3 regions of the Shinella sp. M31 genome follow, and region 3 is predicted to be linked to each of the others. Evidence: predicted binding sites of a transcription regulator. Region 3 holds the regulator's gene; each other region holds the start of a gene.

Region 1 (7,699 bases), on a different contig from region 3:
AGCGTCTCCTACGACCAGCTCGTGCAGAAGATCAAAGGCGAGCATATCGACAAGTCCTCGCGCTTCACCGACTGGAGCCGCCGCCCGCTCACCGACAAGCAGCTCGAATATGCGCTGGCCGACGTCACCCATCTGCGCGACGTCTATCTGGCGCTGAAGGAGAAGCTCGAGGAGGCCGGCCGCTCGCTGTGGCTGACCGAGGAAATGGCGGTCCTCGAATCGCGCGAGACCTACGACCTGCATCCCGACGATGCCTGGAAGCGGCTCAAGATGCGCGTCAAGAAGCCGATCGAGCTTGCCGTGCTGCAAAAAGTCGCCGCCTGGCGTGAACGGGAGGCCCGCGGCCGCAACGTGCCGCGCTCGCGCATCCTGAAGGACGACACGATCTACGAAATCGCCCAGCAGCAGCCGGCCGACGCCGAAGCGCTGGCGCGGCTGCGCACCATCCCCAAGGGCTGGGAGCGCTCGCAATCGGGCACCGCGCTGCTTGAGGCCGTCGGCGAGGCGCTGGCGATCCCGAAGACCGACCTGCCACGCCTGCCGCGCCAGACCCATGTTCCGGAAGGGGCTGCATCGGCCAGCGAAATGCTGAAGGTGCTGCTCAAGATCGTTTCCGAAAAGGAAGGCGTCGCCGCCAAGATCATCGCCAATTCCGACGATCTCGAAAAGATCGCCATCGAAGGCGAGGCCGCCGACGTGCCCGCCCTCAAAGGCTGGCGCCGCGACCTCTTCGGCGAAACCGCCCTCAACCTCATCGGCGGCAAGGTGGCGTTGCGCTTCGTCGACAAAAAGATCGAAGCGGTGGAGATCTGACCCCGCAAACATGGCGCGGATGGAAAAAGGGCGGCCCAGGGCCGCCCTTTGTGTTTTCAGCGACGGCCGGCTTAGAGGATGAAATCCGTGCCCTTCAGCGTGACCAGCGCATCGATGGTCAGGGTGAAGTCGGCAGTGCCGTCACCGTTCACGTCGCCCTGAACAAGCGTGTCGCCATTCTTCTGCAGATAGTGAAGCTGGCCTGCGACATCGCCAAACGCCGCCGTACCGATGAACTTGAAAGCTGTGCTTCCCGTACCGGAACCATTGGCGTCGATTGCCGAGAGGTTGATCTTGTCGCTTCCCTGCGTGAAGTCGAGAATCTTGTCGCCTTTCACGGCCGCGACCGTCTCGAAGACGAAGGTATCACCGCCGCCGCCACCCTTGAGGACATTGACATCCGCGCTGGCAATGATCGTATCCTTGCCCGAGCCGCCGATGACGTTTTCGAAACTCCGGATATGGAAGTTGCCTGCTCCGGTCTTCACCGTGGACTGACCGTCGAGATCGATCGTCAGCGCACTGGTAAAGGCGGAGAAATTGACCGTATCGATATCCTTGTCCGTCGTCTCCGTCACGCCCTCGCCGCCGTCGACGGTGACATTCTGCCCTTTGTCGGTCAGTGCCGCGAACTTGATCGTATCGGCATCGCGCCCCAGCGATATGTAATCGGCACCACCCGCACCAAGCGTGACCGTGTCGGCACCACGTCCCATATAGACGGATCCGACCCAGGCGTTGCCCGTCGTTGTCAGCTTATCGGCGCCACGGCCGAGGTCCATGCTGCCGACTTCGCCGTTTCCAACGACGGAAACCGAGTCATTGCCACGGTTCAGGCCGATGTAGCTCGCCCAGTAACCGATAGTGACGTTCTCGGTATTGCCGCCACCAACGAGCGTTTCCACCTCCGCGTTTTTCAGGTTGACCGTGCTTGTTCCGTTCGTTCCAAGTGCAAGATAGCTGATATAGACGCGATTATCGTCCGTTACGCCGTTCGTCGAGTCGGTGATCGTCACGTTGGCATTGCCGCTGATGCGGATGACACCAGCACCCCAGAAATTGCCGGTGAGGCTGAGGCTTACGGTCCGCATGGGGGCATCCGTCGGCGCCCAGAGACTCATATTGTCGAGCCAACGGTCAAACCATTGATAGGTTTCTTCGCCAACGGTAAATTGCGTCGAGCCGTTGAGTGTTCTGCTGATATTCGAATTGATGGTACCCACGACCGTCCCCTCCGTTAATTCCGGTTCGCCAGTCGGCCCCGACAAGCCTTCGCTTATCCGGGCCGCTTCTGCGTGATTAAATTCTGCCGCACGCGCCATATGACGCGTCCTCGAAGTCGACGCTTAACTTTCGATAGCATTGCGATATGACTGCGGTAATCACTAACCTTGAGGGATATTACAGTGTGTCATAGAGTGGCCAGCATTCTGCATCGCTGACGACAGCGTTATCTACACAACGCCCGATCAATTATGCCATAGCACAGCAAACGACCGAGTTTCCGCTTCACCCCCTCCGAATTTAATTTTTAATTAAACAAGAATCTACTAAAAAATCAAGTAGAAGCAGTGCTCTTGCAGGCTCCTCCGGAGCAAACGCAAATTCCCGCATCCTCGTCATGAAAACGACAAGCAACTGTCAAGCGGCAGTCATGCACAGCTCCTATCAAACGGCCTCGCTTTTCGAACCCCGAGGACGATATGACCAAACATCTTTTTGCCACCGCCGCCCTTTCGCTTCTGATGACGACCGCAGCGCTTGCCGCAGAAAAGGAATTTCCGGCCACGCTGAAGGCCCATGCCATCCTTCCGGCCAACACGATCCTCGCGGCACCCGCCGACGCCGCCGACTATCTCAAGACCTCGGGCAAGTTCTCGACGGCCGACCGCAAGCGCGTCGATGCGCTCGGCACCGTCATGGGCAAGGACGGCGTGCGCGAGACCGGCCTTTCCCTGCCCTTCGACGGCCAGCCGATGCAGGGTTTCTCCGGCATCAAGGCGATGGACGACGGCTCGTTCTGGACGCTGTCCGACAACGGTTTCGGCAACAAGCTGAATTCCACCGACGCCATGCTGATGATCCACAACGTGCGCTTCGACTGGGACAAGGGCACGATGGAGCCGGTGAAGACCGTGTTCCTCTCCGACCCGGACAAGAAAGCGCCCTTCCCAATCGTCATGGAGGGTGCTGCCCAGCGGTATCTCACGGGCGGCGATTTCGACGTCGAATCCATCCAGCCGGTCGCGGACGGCTTCTGGATCGGCGAGGAATTCGGCCCCTATATCCTGAAATTCGACCTCGAGGGCAAGCTGACCGACGTCATCGCCACGGAGGTCGACGGCAAGCCGGTGACCTCGCCCGACAATGCGACGCTCGCCGTCCAGGCCGACCCGTCGAAGAAGATGCCGGTCTTCAACCTCAAGCGCTCCGGCGGCTATGAGGGCCTTGCGCTTTCGAAGGACGACTCGAAACTCTACGGCCTGCTGGAAGGCCCGATCTGGGTCGACAGCGAAAGCGTCGAGCAGGCGGATGGCCGTCCGGCGTTGCGCATCATCGAGCTCGACGTCGCGTCCAAGGCATGGACGGGGCGCAGCTGGCTCTATCCGCTCGCCGAAGGCGGCGAGGCGATCGGCGATTTCAACATGCTGGACGAAACGACCGCCCTGGTGATCGAGCGCGACAACGGCGCCGGCACGGCCGACAAGGCCTGCGCCGATCCAAAGGACCCGAAGCCGGATTGCTTTGCCACCGCTTCCAAGGTCAAGCGCATCTACAAGATCGCCATGACCGACGAGAACGTCGGCAAGGCCGTGCGCAAGATCGGCTATATCGATCTCCTGAAGATCGCCGATCCCGACAACAAGAAGCGCCAGGGCGGCGGCGACGGCTTCTACGACATGCCGTTCGTGACGATCGAAAACGTCGACCGCGTGAATGAGACGCACATCATCGTCGGCAACGACAACAACCTGCCCTTCTCCGCCGGCCGCGCGCTGGACAAGGCCGACGACAACGAATTCGTCCTGCTGGAAGTGGGCGAGTTTCTGAAGGCCGAGTGATCGGCAGGCGGCGGCATCTGGTGGTGCCGCCGTCCCTTCCGCCTAGCGCGGGTCGACCAACTGCAGGATCAACTGGTGCACATTGCCGCCGTCGCTGAGCTCGACCTTGTCGAAATCGCGGCTGCGGGCGCGCTGGGCGTCGGAGAGTTCGCCGAGGCGGGCCTGGAGCTGGGGGCGGATCTTTTGGCAGTTCGGGTCGTTCTCGACCGTCATGCCGACGCTCATCGCCTCGATCTGCTTGACCATGTCCTTGATGAAATCGCCGTGGATTTTTTCATGCGCGGTCACGCCGGCGATGAAGGTGTCCCAGCGGCTTTTCAGGGGCTCGGATAGTTTCGATTTCAGCTTGGGCAAGGTGTAGGTGATGATGAGCTTCGGCTTGTTGACCGTGATGACGCAGGCATCGCCCTGGCGCTCGTATTTGCGCGTCCAGGTCAGCTTGAAGCCGGTGTGGGCGATGACGCGGGCAATGCCGAGTTTCGGACCGCGCTCGCCGATCGACCGATAGATCTCGAGGCCCGTGCTTCCCTGCACCGTATAAGGCTCAACCCGCTCGGTTGCCTGCCAGTCCTGCGCAGCGGCAGGGCCGGAAAGGAAGAGGCCGATGGCGACGATCAGTCGAGTTGGGGTCCGCATGGCAGGCCTTACAGGAACTTGAAGGCAAGCCGCTTGCCGGTGAGCTTGGCAAGCTGCTGCAGGCGGCCGTCGAGGCGTTCGCCGGCAAGCTCGCAATAATCTGCGGGCACGACGAGTTCGAGGTCGATATCCGGGCTCGTCGACTTGCGGAACGCCAGATGCGGCACGACGCCCGGCATGGAGGCCGAGAACAGATAGACGATGCGCAACAGGCCGCCGACGAGCTTGGCCAGCTCGCGCAGGCGCGGCGTCGCGATGGCGGCGAGCGAACTGCTGACGGCGTCGTCGTTCAGGCCTTCGAAACGGTAGTAGTTGGCGAGCGCGATGAACGCGCGTCCGGGATGGGTGATGCCGATGAAGGTGCCGTGCGCGATGAGGTTCAGCGCCTGCAGGCCGCGATAATCCGGGTGCGCGCGCCAGCTGATATCGGCAAGCAGGCAGGCGGCTTCGCGGTAGCGATGCTCTTCGTCCGTTTCAGTGATGCCGAAGAGCGGCATCATGCGACCGGTCCAGGCGGCCAGTTCGCGGGCGTGCTCCGGCGAGCGGGCGCGCAGGATGGCAAGCTCGCTGGCAGCGGCCAGCAAGGGATCGCGCGCTTTCTCGCGGTCGGTGAGCAGCGAATAGAGATACCCTTCACGCACGCCTTGTGCGGAGAAGAAGACCCGCGAGGGCTTCATGATGGCGATCGTCTCCTGCATGGCGACGGCGCCGAACGGCAGCAGGTTGCGGCGGCTCTTGGAAATCGCGCTGTAGGCCTGATCCTTCTGGTCCTTGGCGGTGACGATATCCGTCAGGAAATCCATGGCGTCGGAGAAGCCGAGTTCGTAGCCCTGGATCATGTGCAGCGGATAATTCTGCATTTCCATATGCAGCGCGCCGATGGCGCGCCAGGTGCCGCCGACGGCATAGAAGGCGCGGCCGGCGCCCTTCTTCAGGAGATCGGCATTGCGCAGATACTTGCGCGCGACGATGCGGGCCTGTGCCGCCGAGCCGCCCGAGGCTTCGGACAGGCGGATGCCGCCGAGCGGCAAGGTGATGCCCTTGCCGACCTGCACGCCGGCGACATCGACCAGTTCCAGCGAGCCGCCGCCGAGATCGCCGACGATGCCGTCGGTATCGGCAAAACCGCTGACGATGCCGAGCGCGGAGAAATAGGCCTCCTCCTCGCCGGTCAGCACGCGCACCTTCTGGCCGAGGATCATCTCGGCCCGGTGGATGAAATCGGGGCCGTTTTCCGCCTCGCGCGCGGCGGCGGTCGCCAGCGCATACATGGTGGAGGTGCGCGCCTGCCAGGAAAGGGCCTTGAAGCGGTGCAGGGCGGCGAGCGCGCGGTCGACGCTCGCCTCGTCCATGCGGCCGGTCTTGGCGAGCCCCTTGCCGAGGCCGCACATCACCTTCTCGTTGAACAGGACGGCGGGGGAACGGCTCATGCCCTCGTAGATCACGAGGCGAATCGAGTTGGAACCGATATCCACGACCGAGACCGGGGCAATTCCAGGCAAACGCCCCTGCGCTTCAGATTCAACCATGCGGTTCCAGTTTATTTCTTCCGGCGGCCTTGCCAGCCCGCGATCGCCTTCGGTGCGGAGGACTTCAGGGCTTCACCCCGGCCCGACAGGCTGGGATTGGTCATGAAGTAGTGCTGAGCGTTGAACGGCTCGGCACCGGGCTGCACTTCCATGCGCCGGGACGTTCCGTCCGCCAGGATCTCGTAGCTCTGCTGGTTATCGATGAGATTGCCCAACATGATCTGCGAGAGAACCTGCTCATGCACCGTCCGGTTGATCAGAGGCACGAGTGTCTCGACCCGCCGGTCCAGGTTTCGCGGCATCATGTCCGCGGAGCCTATATAAACCAGCGCCTTGTCGGAGGGAAGCCCGTGACCATTGCCGAAGCAGAAGATGCGGGAGTGTTCAAGGAAGCGGCCGACGATGGATTTGACGCGAATATTGTCCGACAGGCCCGGCACCTGCGGGCGCAGGCAGCAGATGCCGCGCACCACGAGATCGACGGCCACGCCGGCCTGGCTGGCGCGGTAGAGCGCGTCGATCGTTTCGGGATCCACAAGCGAATTCATCTTCATCCAGATCGCCGCCGGCGCGCCATTCTTCGCATGCGCAATCTCCTCGTCGATGTGACGCAGGATGCGCGGGCGCAGCGTATAGGGTGAGAAGGCGAGCTTCATGCCGGCCTCGGGCTCGCCGTAACCGGTGATGAAGTTGAAGATATTCGCCATGTCGCTGGCGATGGTCGGGTTGCAGGTGAAGAAGGACAGGTCCGTATAGATCTTCGCCGTGATCGGGTGATAATTGCCGGTGCCGAGGTGGCAATAGGTGCGAAGCTTGCTCTCTTCGCGCCGCACGACCATCGACATCTTGGCGTGCGTCTTGAGTTCGATGAAGCCGAAGACGACCTGCACGCCGGCGCGCTCCAGGTCGCGCGCCCAGCGGATGTTGGCCTCTTCGTCGAAGCGGGCCTTGAGTTCCACCAGCGCCGTCACCGACTTGCCGGCCTCGGCCGCATCGATCAGCGCGCGCACGATGGGGCTGTCGTTGGAGGTGCGGTAGAGCGTCTGCTTTATCGCCAGAACGTCAGGATCGCGCGCAGCCTGGAGAAGGAACTGGACCACCACGTCGAAGCTTTCGTAGGGGTGGTGGACGACCATGTCCTTTTCGCGGATGGCGGCAAAGCAATCTCCGGCGTGCTCGCGGACGCGTTCGGGAAATCGGGCATTGTAGGGCTCGAACCTCAAATCGTTGCGCGGCGCCTTGGTGATTTCCGACAGCGTATTGAGCGCGAGCAGGCCCGGCAGGACGGCGACGCGATTGTCCGGCACGCCGAGCTCGCCGACCACGAAGCGGCGCAGCGTGTCCGGCATTTCGGAATCGGTCTCGATGCGGATCACCGAGCCGCGGCGGCGGCGCTTCAGCGCCGTTTCGAAGAAGCGCACGAGATCTTCGGCCTCTTCCTCCACTTCGATATCGCTGTCGCGGATGATGCGGAACGTGCCTGAGCCGCGCACGATGTAACCGGGGAAGAGTTTGCCGATGAACAGGCCGACGGCATCCTCCAGCGTGATGTAGCGGATCGCGCCCTTGGCATCCGGCAGGCGGATGAAGCGGTCGAGCGCGACCGGCAGGCGCAGGAGTGCCGTCATCGGCTCCTTGCCCATCGTGCTGTCGAGCTGG
Region 2 (7,699 bases), on a different contig from region 3:
CGATCGTCGCGCACCAGACGGAGCCGCCGTTCATGATGTAGGAATAGTCGCCGATCTCGGCCTCGCTCACACGGCAGTTCTCGTCGATTTCCGTATAGCGGCCGAGAACCGTGTCGGAGACCACGGCCGTCGGGTGGATCAGCGGCGTTTCGGACAGCTTGGTCATGCGGCGGACTTTCGCGGCGAGAAAGCGGAGACGTCGACGATGCGGTCGGCGACCTTTTCGCGCACGTCCTCGTCGTGGAAGATGCCAAGAAGCGCAACACCGGCCGCCTTCTTCTCCTCGATCATGCCGACGACGACCGCACGGTTCTTCGCATCGAGCGAGGCCGTCGGCTCGTCGAGCAGCAGGATGCGATGATCGGTGATGAAGCCGCGGGCAATGTTGACGCGCTGCTGCTCGCCGCCGGAGAAGGTGGCGGGCGGCAATTGCCAGAGTTCGCGCGGCAGGTTGAGGCGCGCCAGCATCGCTTCCGCCGTCTCGCGCGCTTCGGCCGCATCCATACCGCGTGCAGTCAGCGGTTCGGCCACGACATCGACGGCCGCGACGCGCGGCACGGTGCGCAGGAATTGGCTGACATAGCCGAGCGTCGCCCGGCGCACCGACAGGATGGTGCGCGGATCGGCGATCGCCAGATCGAGCAGGCGGCCGCCATGCTCGATCAAAATTTGGCCACTGTCGACGGCATAGTTGCCATAGACCATCTTGAGCAGCGAACTCTTGCCGATGCCGGACGGGCCGCCCAGCACGACGCATTCGCCCGCCTTTACCGAGAAGGACACATTGGACATGACGGGCAGGCGGATGCCGTCGCGAAGATGCATCGTGAAGCTCTTCGCGACTTCGGAAACAACGAGGGGTGTCGGCATGGTTACACCTGCAAAATCGAGGAAACGAGGAGCTGGGTATAGGCTTCGCGCGGATCGTCGAGCACGCGGTCGGTCAGGCCCTGCTCGATGACGAGGCCATCCTTCATCACCATCATGCGGTGCGACAGGAGGCGCGCGACGGCCAGGTCATGCGTGACGATGATCGCCGAAAGGCCGAGATCCTGAACGAGGCCGCGCAGGAGGTCGAGCAGGCGGGCCTGCACCGAGACGTCGAGGCCGCCGGTCGGCTCGTCCATGAAGATCAGGCGCGGCGCGGTCACGAGATTGCGGGCGATCTGCAGGCGCTGGCGCATGCCGCCGGAGAAGGCGCGCGGCTGGTCGTCAATGCGGTCGGTGCTGATCTCGACCCGCCGCAGCCAGTCGCCAGCCGTCTCGCGGATCTGGCCATAGTGCCGGTCGCCGACGGCCATCAGCCGCTCACCGACATTGGCGCCGGCAGAGACCGCCATGCGCAGGCCATCGGCCGGGTTCTGGTGCACGAAACCCCAGTCGGTGCGCATCAGGAAGCGGCGTTCCGCCTCGCTCATGCGGGAGAGTTCACGCATGTCGCCATCGCGCATGCGGTATTCGACGGCACCGGAGGTCGGCATCAGGCGGGTGGCGAGGCAATTGAGCAGCGTCGTCTTGCCCGAACCGGATTCACCGACGATCGCCAGCACTTCACCCGGCCAGAGATCGAAGGAGACGTTCTGGCAGCCGATGCGCGCGCCGTAGAATTTCGAGATATCGCGGACTTTGAGAAGCGGCATGTCGGTCATTCGGCAGCCTCCTTGTTATAGGCGAGATGACCACGATGGCCGTGGGCACAGCGGTCTTCGCAATGGTCGGTATCCGAGCAGACGAACATCCGCCCGCCCTTGTCGTCGAGCACCACTTCGTCGAGATAGACGTTCTCCGCACCGCACAGCGCGCAGGGCTTGTCGAAGCTCTGGATTTCAAAGGGGTGATCCTCGAAATCGAGGCTGACGACTTCCGTATAGGGCGGCACCGCATAGATGCGCTTCTCGCGGCCGGCGCCGAACAGCTGGAGCGCCTCCGACATGTGCATCTTCGGATTGTCGAATTTCGGCGTCGGCGACGGATCCATAACGTAACGGCCCTCGACCTTCACCGGATAGGCATAGGTTGTCGCGATATGGCCGTTCTTGGCGATGTCCTCGTAGAGCTTGACATGCATCAGGCCATACTCTTCCAGCGCATGCATCTTGCGCGTCTCGGTCTCGCGCGGCTCGAGGAAGCGCAAGGGTTCCGGGATCGGCACCTGGTAGACGAGCGTCTGGCCTTCCGTCAGCTTTTCCTCGGGAATGCGGTGGCGCGTCTGGATGATCGTCGCCTCGCGCGTCTTCGTCGTCACCGCCACATTGGCGACCTTCTGGAAGAAGGCGCGGATAGAGACGGCGTTGGTCGTATCATCCGCCCCCTGGTCGATGACCTTCAGCACATCCTCGGGGCCGAGGATCGCGGCCGTCACCTGCACGCCGCCGGTGCCCCAGCCATAGGGCATGGGCATTTCGCGCGAGGCGAAAGGCACCTGATAGCCGGGGATGGCGATCGCTTTTAGGATCGCACGGCGGATCATGCGTTTCGTCTGCTCGTCGAGATAGGCGAAATTGTAGGTTGCCAGTTCTGCCGTGCTCATTCTGCGGCCTCCGGAAGATCGGTGTCGATGTTGTGCGCGGCCTCGTATTCGCGCCGCATGCGGCGCACGAGGTCGAGTTCGGCCTGGAAATCCACGTAATGCGGAAGCTTCAGGTGCTCGACGAAGCCGGTCGCCTGCACGTTGTCGGAATGGGAGATGACGAATTCCTCGTCCTGCGCCGGCGCGACGATATCCTCGCCGAACTCATCGGCGCGCAGCGCCCGGTCGACCAGCGACATGGCCATGGCCTTGCGCTCGCTCTGGCCGAAGACGAGGCCGTAGCCACGGGTGAACTGGGGCGGGTTCTTCGCCGAGCCCTTGAACTGCGCGATCATCTGGCATTCGGTGATCTGGATGCGGCCGAGCGAGACGGCAAAGCCGAGCTCCGGCATGTCCAGCTCCACCTCGACCTCGCCGATGCGCACTTCGCCCACGAAGGGATGGGTGCGGGCATAACCGCGCTGCGTGGAATAGCCGAGCGCGAGCAGAAAGCCTTCGTCGCCACGGGCGAGCGCCTGCAAGCGCAAGTCGCGGGCCATAGGAAATTCCAGCGGCTCGCGGGTGATGTCGCCGGCGACGTGGCCATCAGGCATGTCGCCGTCATCCTCGACCAGGCCTTCGCCGGCCAGAATGTCGGAGACGCGCATGACGGGCTCGCCGGCCTCATCACGCTCCAGCGGGGCGTCAACCGCGTCGTCTGTCAGAAGCGACGGATCGAGCAGGCGGTGCGTGTAATCGAAGGTCGGGCCGAGCAACTGGCCGCCCGGCAGGTCCTTGTAAGTCGCCGAGACGCGGCGTTCGACAAGCATCTCGCCGGTCTCGACCGGCTTGGAATAACCGAAGCGCGGCAGCGTCGTGCGGTAGGCGCGCAGGATGAAGATTGCCTCGATCATGTCGCCCCGTGCCTGCCGGACGGCAAGTGCGGCAAGCGAACGGTCGTAGAGCGAGGCCTCCGCCATCACGCGGTCGACGGCAAGGCCGAGCTGGGCGACGATCTGCTCGATGCCGATGGCCGGCAGTGAACGGTCGCCGCGTCGGCGGTCGGCGAGAAGGCGGTGAGCGTTGGAGATGGCGGCTTCGCCACCCTTGACGGCAACGTACATGGTTACACCTCCTTCACGCTGATAACGGTGGTGCGCGGCAGGCAGACGATCCTGTCGCCGGCAACGAGGATCAGGTCGACGCCGCGCGGGAATTTCTGGCGGTTTTCCGCCCAGAACTGCGGGAACATGTCGGGTAGGCCGACCGGCGCGATTTCCTCCTGTGTGCGGATGCCCGGCCCCTTCAGGACGAGTGGGCGGCCGCCTTCGAAGGCCTCGATTTCGACGACCAGCGTCGTGGAACGGTCCGGATATTCCTGCGTGCCCTGCGCGAAGAGGCAGAAATTCGGCAGCATCGCGCCCTTCTCGATGAAGGCGAAGCGGGCGTTCTGGCGTTCTTCCGCCAGCACCGCGCCGGCATTGAAGGCAAGCCAGCCGGGCAAGGCGGAGGCGGCGAGCGCCGGCGTCAGCCAGACGGCGGTATCGTGATCGCAGAGCGTCAGCGCGATGGCACCGGCGGCCGGCGTCAGCGGCTTGGGCGGCGCGACGGTTGCGGCGATATCGCCGATCGTGCCCGGACGGGCCATGCAATCCATCATCGTGCGGAAGACGGCCTGGGCCTGGAAGACCGGCTCCTGAAAACCGCCGGCAAAGGCGAGTGTATCCAACGACATCAGTCCTCTCCGCGAACCATGGTGAAGAAATCGACGCGGGTGGCCGCCGTCTGGCGGGCCTTTTCAGCGTCCTCATCAGCAATGCGTGCCGCAATTGCCGAAAGCAGCGCCTCCACCTCGGCCCTGTGGGCCGGCTGCTGGAAGAGGGCATCGAAGATCGCCGAAAGCCGGGCCTTGGCACCATCCGTGCCGAGCGCCTGGCTGTGGCCGACCGTGCCATCCGTAAGGCGGATGCTGGCGCGGCTCACCGTCGCCTCCCCGAGATTGAACGGCGCACCGCCGCCGCCGATGCGGCCGCGCACCATGACGAGACCCGTTTCCGGCCCGCGCACCGGCTGCACGACCGGCTTGTCCGCCAGCACGTCGAATGCCGCCTGCAACTCGGCCCGGCTTGCCTTGGCAAGCAGGCCCATCGCCCTCTGCCGGTCCGCCGCCGTGCCCTTCGCGGTGGCCCCGGTCCTTTTTTCCATTGATGCCATTGCCTCATCTCCAAATGTCTATTAATCTAGACAACCGAACATCTAAGTCTTGTCTTAATCGGCCGGAATGACAAGGGTGTGACAGCGGACGATATCGCGGGGGCGAAAAAATGGTGGAACGGCAATCGGGCGTGGCGCTCTGGCGGCAGATCGCCGACCGCATGCGCCTTGCGATCAACAATGGCGATTTCGACGAAACCGGCATGATGCCGCCGGAAATGGTGCTCGCCGCCCGCTTCGGCGTGAACCGCCACACGGTGCGCAGCGCCATGGCGGCGCTTGCGGAAGAAGGCATCGTTCGCCCCATCCAGGGCATCGGCACCCGCATCGAGCGGCGCGACCGGCTGCGTTTTCCGATTTCAAAGCGCACGCGCTTTTCGCAGGGCCTCGGCAATCAGGCACGCGATATCGAGGGCAGGATGCTGGAGGCGGCAACCGAGGTTGCGCCATCGATCGTGGCCGAAGCCCTCGGACTCCCTATCGGCACGCTCTGTGTGCGCATGGAAACCGTCAACAGTGCCGACAAGCGCCCAATCTCGCGCGCGACGCACTATTTCCCGGCGGACCGTTTCGGCGAGATCGGCGGGATTTTCGAGCGGACCCGCTCCATCACCGCGGCCTTCCGCGAGCTCGGCGTCACAGACTATGTGCGCCGCTCGACGGAAATCTCGGCCATCCACGCCGAGGGCGACGATATCAGGCACCTGAAGCTTTCGCCCGGCGCGATCATCCTCGTCGCGACAGCCGTCAATACCGACCTTGCGGGAACGCCGATCCAGTTTTCCCGCACCCGCTTCGCTGCCGACCGTGTCAAGCTGACGGTGGAGCCCGAAGACTAGGCCGGCTTGCGGCAGCAGAGAATGAAGCGACGATAAAGCAGCGTGCGCAGCCTGTTGCGCAGGTCCGCCGTCCGCTACTGTGCTCTGGCGATCGGCGCATGGGAGCCGATCGTCACACCGCGGAAACCGGCCGTCTCCAGCAAAGGCAGTACGCGTTCGACCGTCAGCCCGTCGCCAAAGGGCAGGCGCTGCATGATACTGGAATGCCGGTCACCCATCGCACCGTCATAATGCGGGTCGGTTCCGATAAACCGATCGAGCACCGCGATGGCGCGGCTCGCCAGCCGTCCAAGCCGTGTCGGGGCGGCCCAGTCGCCATCGAAGAACAGCAGCGTACCGCCCGGTTTCAGCACGCGGTGCCATTCCGCAAAGGCCTGCTCAGGCGTCGTCAGCGTCCATACGAGGTGGCGGCAGACGATGGCATCATAGCTTTCGTCCGGCTCCATGGGGTTTTCCGCATCGGCGAGCAGAAAGCGAAGACCCTTCGCCCCCGCATGTTTCCTGCGCGCCACCGACAGCATAGCCTCCGAAAAATCGAGCGCCGTCACATCGTGGCCGAGTGACAGCAACAGGCGTGTCACCTCCCCCGTACCGCAGGCAAGCTCCAGCACACGGCGCGGCTCCGGTCCCAGATGCTCGCGGATCGCCGCCGCCCAGGCGTCGAATTCCGGCCCTTCGGGAATGCGGTGACCGAAGGCGAGATCGAAGGTTTGCGAGCGGCGGGACCAGTAGTCGCGGATGTCTTCCTTGAGGTGATCGTTGGAGAGCGTGCCGTGCATTACATGCCCTCGTTCGCCACGAGTTTCAGCCGCGGCGGCCGCGGCTCCGGGCGGCGATAGCGGATGAAGCAGCCACCGGCGCTGTCGCGCTCCACATCCACGGTGACGCCAAAAACCTCCAGCAGGCGCTGCGGCTCCAGCACCTTGGCCGGCGTGCCCAGTGCCACGATGCGCCCGCCCTGCATGACGGCGATGCGGTCGCAGAACATGGCGGCGTGGTTGAGATCGTGCAGGGCGGCGACGACGGTCAGCTCCTGCTCGCGCACCAGCTGGAGCAGGCTGATCTGGTGGCCGATATCGAGATGGTTGGTCGGTTCGTCGAGCAGCAGGATCGGCGATTGCTGGGCGAGCGCCCGGGCGATATGCAGCCGCTGGCGCTCACCGCCTGACAGCGTGTGCCAGAGCCGGCCGGCGAAATGCGCCATGTCGACCTCCTCCAGCGCCCGGTCGACGATGGCGTCATCGGTCCGCGACCAGGGGGTGAGCGCGCCGAGATAGGGTGTGCGGCCGAGTTCGACGGCCTGGCGCGCGGTGATGCGCTCGGTGGTTTCCGCCTGCTGCTCGACAAAGGCGATGCGCCGGGCAACGGCCTGGCGGCCATGATCCGAAAGCGGCCTGCCGTCGAGCAGGACGGCACCGGCCTGCGGCTTGCGAATGCCTGACATCAGCGACATCAGGCTCGTCTTGCCCGAGCCGTTCGGGCCGATGATGCCGAGGAATTCGCCGGGGCGCACGTCGAGCGAGACATCCGACAGGATGGTCGCGCCACCGGCCGACCAGTGCAGGTTTTTGGCGGACAACGTCACAGGGCCGATCTCCTCTGGCTGAGGATGAGCGCGAAGGCCGGCGCGCCGAACAGCGCTGTGATGACGCCGATGGGCAGGACCTGGCCGGGAATGATGACACGCGACAGCACGTCCGCCGCGATCATGAAGATGGCGCCGATCAGCGCCGAGGCCGGCAGAAGCAGGCCGTGCCGCACGCCGACGACCATGCGCGCGGCATGGGGAATGACGAGGCCGACAAAGCCGATCGAGCCGACGATGGAGACCATGGTCGCCGTCATCAGCGCGGAAATGGCGATCAGCACGACATAGACCCGGCGCACGGGAATGCCGAGCGAGGCGGCCGATTCTGTGCCGAAGGTGAAAGCATCGAGCGCACGGGCATGCCACAGGCAGACGAGAAGGCCGAGGATCGCCGCCGGCAGCGCGAGCCACACATCCGGCCAGCGCACGCCGGAGAGATTGCCGAGCAGCCAGAACATGATGCCGCGCGCCTGCTCCGCACTCGCCGCCTTGGTGACGATGAAGGACGTGAGCGCATTGAAGAGCTGCGAGCCGGCAATGCCGGCGAGA
Region 3 (6,222 bases):
TCGTGCGGCCGTGGAAGGCGCCGTCGAAGGTGAGGATATGGAATTTGCCGGGATGGCCCTTGGCGAAGTGATAGCGGCGCGCGGTCTTGATGGCGCATTCCAGCGCTTCGGCGCCCGAATTGGTGAAAAACACCTTGTCGGCGAAGGTCGCCTCCGTCAGCCGACGGCCGAGGCTCTCCTGGCCGGGCACCTCATAGAGGTTGGACAGGTGCCAGACCTTGTCGGCCTGATCCTTCAGCGCAGCGACGAGATGGGGATGCGCATGGCCCAGAGAATTCACGGCGACGCCGGCGGCGAAATCGAGATATCGCTCGCCATCTTCGGCGATCAGCCAGACGCCCTCCCCGCGCGTGAACCGAAGGGGTGCACGCATATAGGTTTCATAGAGCGGCGCGGCATCGGCCATGGCGCGGATCCTCCAAAAGAGATGCGAAAAAAACGTCTGACACTTGACTTTTCCGGGCTCCGGAAAAATCAAAAGCCGCCTTTCGGCGGCCTGCGGCACTATCGGCATTTCACCTGGGGATGTCAACAAAATCGCACCCCGAGTGACGCTGAACCTCCCGCAAGGTGAGGATTCACGGCACGCGCGGAAGGTGTCGCCGTCGAGTCACACCCGACCAGCAAGTTGGGGAAAACCTCGAAATCGATTCGCGCCGATTCCTGCGACTCTTGTCACAGAGTCCCCCGGTCTCTAGGTTAAAGACCAATTACTAGACTGCATGCGGCGGAACTAGTCACCAAAAGAGTTGAAGGCGTTCAGGTTCCGGATCTGTCCGGGACGCGATGAGGGATTCTCGCATCGAACGCCGAGCGGAGACGAAAAAATGAACTGGACAGACGAGCGCGTCGAAAAACTCAAGAAGCTCTGGGCCGAGGGTTTGAGCGCGAGCCAGATCGCGGCACAACTCGGCGGCGTCAGCCGCAATGCCGTGATCGGCAAGGTGCACCGGCTCAACCTGCCGGGCCGCGCCAAGGCTGGCGGCACGCAGACCGCCGCCCGCCCGAAGCGTCCGGCACCGGCCGCTCCGCGCCCCGCGACCTTCCAGGCCCGTGCCGTCACCCCGCGCACCGCCGCCCGTCCGGCAGCCGTTGCCAAGAACGACATGGACATGGATACGGCATTCGAGGTGGAGACCGAACAGCTCCCGGTTCCCGCCAACGGCAACAATGTCGTCGTGCCGATGTCGCGCAAGCTGGAACTGACGCAGCTGACCGAGCGCACCTGCAAGTGGCCGATCGGCGACCCGCTGAACGACGATTTCCACTTCTGCGGCAACGAGTCCCCTGATAATTCGCCCTACTGCACCTACCACCAGCGCCTCGCCTACCAGCCCTCGGCCGAGCGTCGCCGGATGCGCTGATCGCGTGGACATGGAATGAGAAACGGAGCCGAAAGGCTCCGTTTTTGTTTGTAGTGAAAGGTTGGGAAAGCCCCTCATCCCGCTGCCGCGACCTTCTCCCCGCAAGCGGGGAGAAGGGGAGAAGGCAACGTTTCTCAAAAGCATTTCCTTTTGAACACCACCGGGCGTCGATGGTCCCTTCTCCCCGCCTGCGGGGAGAAGGTGCCGGCAGGCGGATGAGGGCGACACAATACTGGCTCCCAAAACGCAAACAGGCCCCGCAGGGCCCATTTCCGTCCTTGGGAGGAATGCTTTTCGCTCAGGTTTCCAGCGAATAGCCGGCGCCGCGGACCGTGCGGATGACGTCCTGCATGTTGGCGAAATTGAGCGCCTTGCGCAGGCGGCCGACATGCACGTCGACGGTGCGTTCGTCGACATAGATGTCGTGGCCCCATACGCCGTCTAGCAGCTGCGAGCGCGAGAAGACGCGGCTCGGCGAGGTCATCAGGAATTCCAGGAGACGGAATTCCGTCGGGCCGAGGCGAACCTCGCGGGTGCGGCGGTGGACGCGGTGCGTCTCGCGGTCGAGCTCGATATCGCCGCAGCGCAGCACGGTCGAGACGACCTCGGGCTTAGCGCGGCGCAGCATGGCGCGGACGCGTGCCACCAGCTCCGGCGTCGAGAACGGCTTGACGACATAGTCGTCCGCGCCGGTGGCCAAGCCACGCACCCGCTCGCTCTCCTCACCGCGCGCCGTCAGCATGATGATCGGCAGGCGCTCGGTTTCCGGCCGCTGACGCAGGCGCCGGCACAGCTCGATGCCGGAGACGCCCGGCAGCATCCAGTCGAGGATGAGGAGGTCGGGCATGCGCTCCTGCAAGCGCATCTCGGCCTCGTCGCCGGACAGGATCGTATCGACCTCGAAACCCTCGGCTTCGAGATTGTAGCGCAGGAGGACGCTCAGCGCCTCCTCGTCTTCCACGACGGCTATTCTGGGCACCATGGACAGGATCCCTGCTTACACTTACTCGGACGCGTCGGCGGCGGCCGCGACGACGGACGTCGAGGTGTCGTCCTTCGGGCGCTCGCCTTCCGGCTGGGCGCCGGTCGCCATGTAGTAGATGGTCTCGGCAATGTTCGTGGCGTGGTCGCCAATGCGCTCTATGTTCTTGGCGCAGAACAGGAGATGCGTGCAGGGCGTGATGTTGCGCGGATCTTCCATCATGTAGGTCAGAAGTTCGCGGAACAGCGAGGTGTAGATAGCATCGATCTCGTCGTCGCGCTCGCGGATCGCCTTGGCCTTGTCAACCGAGCGGGTCGCGAAGACGTCGAGCACTTCCTTGAGCTGCATCAGCGCGAGTTCCGCGAGATGCTCCAGCCCGCGGGCGAGCTTGCGCGGCATGCCCGAGCTCTGCACGGCGATGACGCGCTTGGCGGTGTTCTTGCCGAGGTCGCCGACACGCTCCAGCTCGGCGGCGATGCGGATCGTGCCCATGATTTCGCGCAGGTCGGCGGCCATCGGCTGGCGCTTGGCTATGGTGACGATCGCCTTGTCGTTGATCTGGCGCTCGGCATTGTCGAGAATGACGTCCTCGGAAATGACCTTCTGGGCCAGCGCGACGTCTGTGGTGACAAGGGCGCGGACGGAATCCGACACCATCTGCTCGGCCGTGCCGCCCATCTCGGAGATGCGGCGGGAGAGATATTTCAGTTCTTCGTCGTAAATCGAAACAATATGGGTCGATGACATCGTTTTGTCCTTAATACACGCGGTTTTCGGGAAGCCTGGCGACGAAAGCGTCAGCCGAAGCGGCCCATGATGTAGTCCTGCGTGCGCTGGTCATCCGGGTTGGTGAACATCTTGTCGGTGTCGTTCTCCTCGACGAGGTTGCCGAGGTGGAACATGGCGGTGCGCTGCGAGACGCGGGCCGCCTGCTGCATGGAGTGCGTCACGATGACGATGGTGAAGTTGGCGCGAAGCTCGTGGATGAGTTCCTCGACCTTGGCCGTCGCGATCGGGTCGAGCGCCGAGCAGGGTTCGTCCATCAGGATGACCTCGGGGCTGACGGCGACGGCGCGGGCGATGCACAGGCGCTGCTGCTGGCCGCCGGAGAGGCCGGTGCCGCCTTCATGCAGGCGATCCTTCACCTCGTTCCAGAGACCCGCCTTCTGCAAGCTCTTCTCCACGATGGCGTCCATGTCGGCCTTCGATTTGGCGAGGCCGTGGATGCGCGGGCCGTAGGCGACGTTCTCGTAGATTGACTTCGGGAACGGGTTCGGCTTCTGGAACACCATGCCGACGCGGGCGCGCAGTTCGACGACGTCGATGTTCGGATCATAGATATCGTCCGTATCGAGCGTGATGCGGCCGGTGACGCGGCAGCCGTCGATCGTGTCGTTCATGCGGTTCAGCGTGCGCAGGAAAGTCGACTTGCCGCAGCCCGACGGGCCGATCAGCGCCGTCACGGTGTTTTCGCGGACGTTCAGGTTGACGTCGTAGAGGGCGCGCTTGTCGCCGTAATAGACCGAAACGTCCTTGCCGATCATCTTGTAGGAAATGTCGTTCATTTTCTTGTCCAGCGCTTTCTCGACTGCTGCTTCTGACATCATGTTCATAGGATCGGTCCTTCTACCAGCGCCGTTCGAAACGGCGGCGCAACAGGATGGCGCCAACATTCATGAGGATGAGGAAGATGAGGAGCACCATGATGGCACCCGACGTGCGCTCCACGAAGGCACGCTCGGCCTCGTTCGCCCACATGTAGATCTGCACCGGCAGAGCCGTGGAGGGTTCCAGCGGCGTTCCCGGAATGTCAGCGACGAAGGCGACCATGCCGATGAGCAGCAGCGGTGCGGTTTCGCCGAGCGCATGCGCCAGACCAATGATCGTGCCCGTCAGGATGCCCGGCATGGCGAGCGGCAGGACGTGGTGGAACACGGTCTGCATCTTCGAAGCGCCGAGGCCGAGGGCGGCCGAGCGGATCGACGGCGGCACGGCCTTGAGGGCAGCGCGCGTCGCGATGATGATCGTCGGCAGCGTCATCAGCGTCAGCACCAGGCCGCCGACGAGGGCTGCCGAGCGGGGAAAGCCCGCAAAGTTGACGAAGACGGCGAGGCCGAGCAGGCCGTAGACGATGGACGGCACGGCGGCGAGATTGTTGATGTTCACCTCGATCAGATCCGTGAAACGGTTCTTCGGAGCGAATTCCTCGAGATAGATCGACGCGGCGACACCGATCGGCAGCGACAGCACGAGTACGATCAGCATCATGTAGAGCGAGCCGACGACGGCGACGCCCAGGCCCGCCGCTTCCGGACGGCTCGATGCGCCGTTGACGAAGAGGCCGGTGTTGAAATGCTTGGAGAGCGCGCCGCTTTCGACGAGCGTGTTCATCCAGCCGACCTGCTTGTCGGAGATCTTGCGGTTGTTTTCCGCAACCTTGAGATCGATCTGACCCTTGAAGGCCGAGTCGAGGTCACCATGGGCGAGGAAGGTCACCGTCTGCGTGGTGCCGATGATCGCCGGATTGGCGACGACCATATCGCGGAACTGCGTACGGACGCTGTCCGAGATCATGCCGTTGACAGCCTTGAGACCGGCACGGTCCTTTTCATCGACGCCGAGAACCTTGGCGAGCGCGTTGCGGGCAACGACCGGATAGTTGGCCGAGACAAGCTTCTGCGGGTTGGTGGCGCGCTCGTTGTTCTTGTCGATCACCTGCTCGGAAAACTCGACCGGGATGGTGATCATCGACTGCTGGAACGCGGTGTAGCCCTTGGACACGACCGAAAACAGCAGAAGGAACAGGAAGAGCAGACCGAAGGCGATCGCTGCCATGCCAAAGAGGCGGAAGCGGCGCTCGGCGGCGTAGCGGCGGCGAAGGCCGATATCGCGACGTTCGGGTTTGGCGGAGACGCCAAGGGCGGCCATCGAAGGGCTCGTGGAGACCTGGCTCATTCGTACTGCTCCCGGTATTTGCGCACGATGTAAAGGGCGTAGATGTTCAGGCAAAGCGTGATGAAGAACAGCGTGATGCCGAGGGCAAAGGCCACCAGCGTCTGCGGCGAGGTGAATTCGAGGTCACCCGTCAGCTGGTTGACGATCTTGACGGTCACGGTCGTCATCGGCTCGAAGGGATTGAGCTGCATGCGGGCGGCAACACCGGCGGCCAGCACCACGATCATGGTTTCGCCGACGGCGCGCGAGGCGGTCATCAGAAGCGCACCGACGATGCCCGGCAGAGCTGCCGGCAGGATGACGCGCTTGATCGTTTCAGAGCGCGTGGCGCCGAGACCGAGCGAACCGTCACGCAGTGCCCGCGGCACGGCGGTGATGATGTCGTCCGACAGCGAGGAGACGTAGGGGATCAGCATGATGCCCATGACGAAGCCGGCCGTCAGAACGCTCTGCGCCTGGATGAAATTCGTGTAGTTGCCGGTGACGAGGCCGTTCAGCTGAGCGGAGATATCGCGCAGGAACGGGCCGACCGTCACGAGGGCGAAGAAGCCATAGACGATGGTCGGGATGCCGGCGAGCACTTCGAGCAGGGGCTTGGCCACCGAGCGGACGTGACGCGAGGCATATTCCGACATGTAGATGGCGGCGAAGAGACCGACCGGCACGGCCACCAACATCGCGACGAAGCCGATATAGAGCGTACCGGCGAGCAGCGGGATCAGGCCGAACTGGCCGGCGGACGCCGTAGCACCGGCGGCGGCGAAGCGCGGATCCCAGACCGTGCCGAAGAAGAATTCCCAGGCCGGCACCATGTTGAAGAAGTGCACGGCTTCCGTGAACATCGAGGTGACGATGCCGACCGTCGTGAGGATGGCGATCGACGAGGCGGCGATGAGGCCGACCAGCATCATGCCTTCGACG

Evidence for each region. Region 3 encodes PhoB, which activates phosphate uptake and scavenging genes when phosphate is short. Its sites were predicted from a motif close to TGTCATNNANCTGTCAT; they were not measured.
Region 1: a site for PhoB is predicted at 2,453-2,469, ahead of ACOZKU_RS25070 (esterase-like activity of phytase family protein). Genes of this name have one in related genera too.
Region 2: a site for PhoB is predicted at 4,791-4,807, ahead of phnF (phosphonate metabolism transcriptional regulator PhnF). Genes of this name have one in related genera too.

The regions. Positions count from the first base shown of each region.
Region 1 covers NZ_JBLZPH010000152.1:118,744-126,442, forward strand. The annotation lists gene rnd (ribonuclease D) at 1-813, shown strand, start outside; gene ACOZKU_RS25065 (M10 family metallopeptidase C-terminal domain-containing protein) at 885-1,904, opposite strand; gene ACOZKU_RS25070 (esterase-like activity of phytase family protein) at 2,517-3,875, shown strand; gene ACOZKU_RS25075 (DUF922 domain-containing Zn-dependent protease) at 3,918-4,511, opposite strand; gene ppx (exopolyphosphatase) at 4,520-6,040, opposite strand; gene ACOZKU_RS25085 (RNA degradosome polyphosphate kinase) at 6,052-7,699, opposite strand, start outside.
Region 2 covers NZ_JBLZPH010000072.1:1,831-9,529, forward strand. The annotation lists gene ACOZKU_RS11030 (DapH/DapD/GlmU-related protein) at 1-166, opposite strand, end outside; gene phnL (phosphonate C-P lyase system protein PhnL) at 163-870, opposite strand; gene phnK (phosphonate C-P lyase system protein PhnK) at 873-1,649, opposite strand; gene ACOZKU_RS11045 (alpha-D-ribose 1-methylphosphonate 5-phosphate C-P-lyase PhnJ) at 1,646-2,530, opposite strand; gene ACOZKU_RS11050 (carbon-phosphorus lyase complex subunit PhnI) at 2,527-3,633, opposite strand; gene phnH (phosphonate C-P lyase system protein PhnH) at 3,636-4,244, opposite strand; gene phnG (phosphonate C-P lyase system protein PhnG) at 4,244-4,723, opposite strand; gene phnF (phosphonate metabolism transcriptional regulator PhnF) at 4,834-5,562, shown strand; partial or broken gene ACOZKU_RS11070 (class I SAM-dependent methyltransferase) at 5,559-6,341, opposite strand; gene ACOZKU_RS11075 (ABC transporter ATP-binding protein) at 6,341-7,147, opposite strand; gene ACOZKU_RS11080 (FecCD family ABC transporter permease) at 7,144-7,699, opposite strand, start outside.
Region 3 covers NZ_JBLZPH010000138.1:18,136-24,357, reverse strand. The annotation lists partial or broken gene ACOZKU_RS21805 (aminotransferase class III-fold pyridoxal phosphate-dependent enzyme) at 1-406, opposite strand, end outside; gene ACOZKU_RS21800 (GcrA family cell cycle regulator) at 828-1,364, shown strand; gene phoB (phosphate regulon transcriptional regulator PhoB) at 1,663-2,346, opposite strand; gene phoU (phosphate signaling complex protein PhoU) at 2,368-3,093, opposite strand; gene pstB (phosphate ABC transporter ATP-binding protein PstB) at 3,144-3,959, opposite strand; gene pstA (phosphate ABC transporter permease PstA) at 3,973-5,301, opposite strand; partial or broken gene pstC (phosphate ABC transporter permease subunit PstC) at 5,298-6,222, opposite strand, start outside.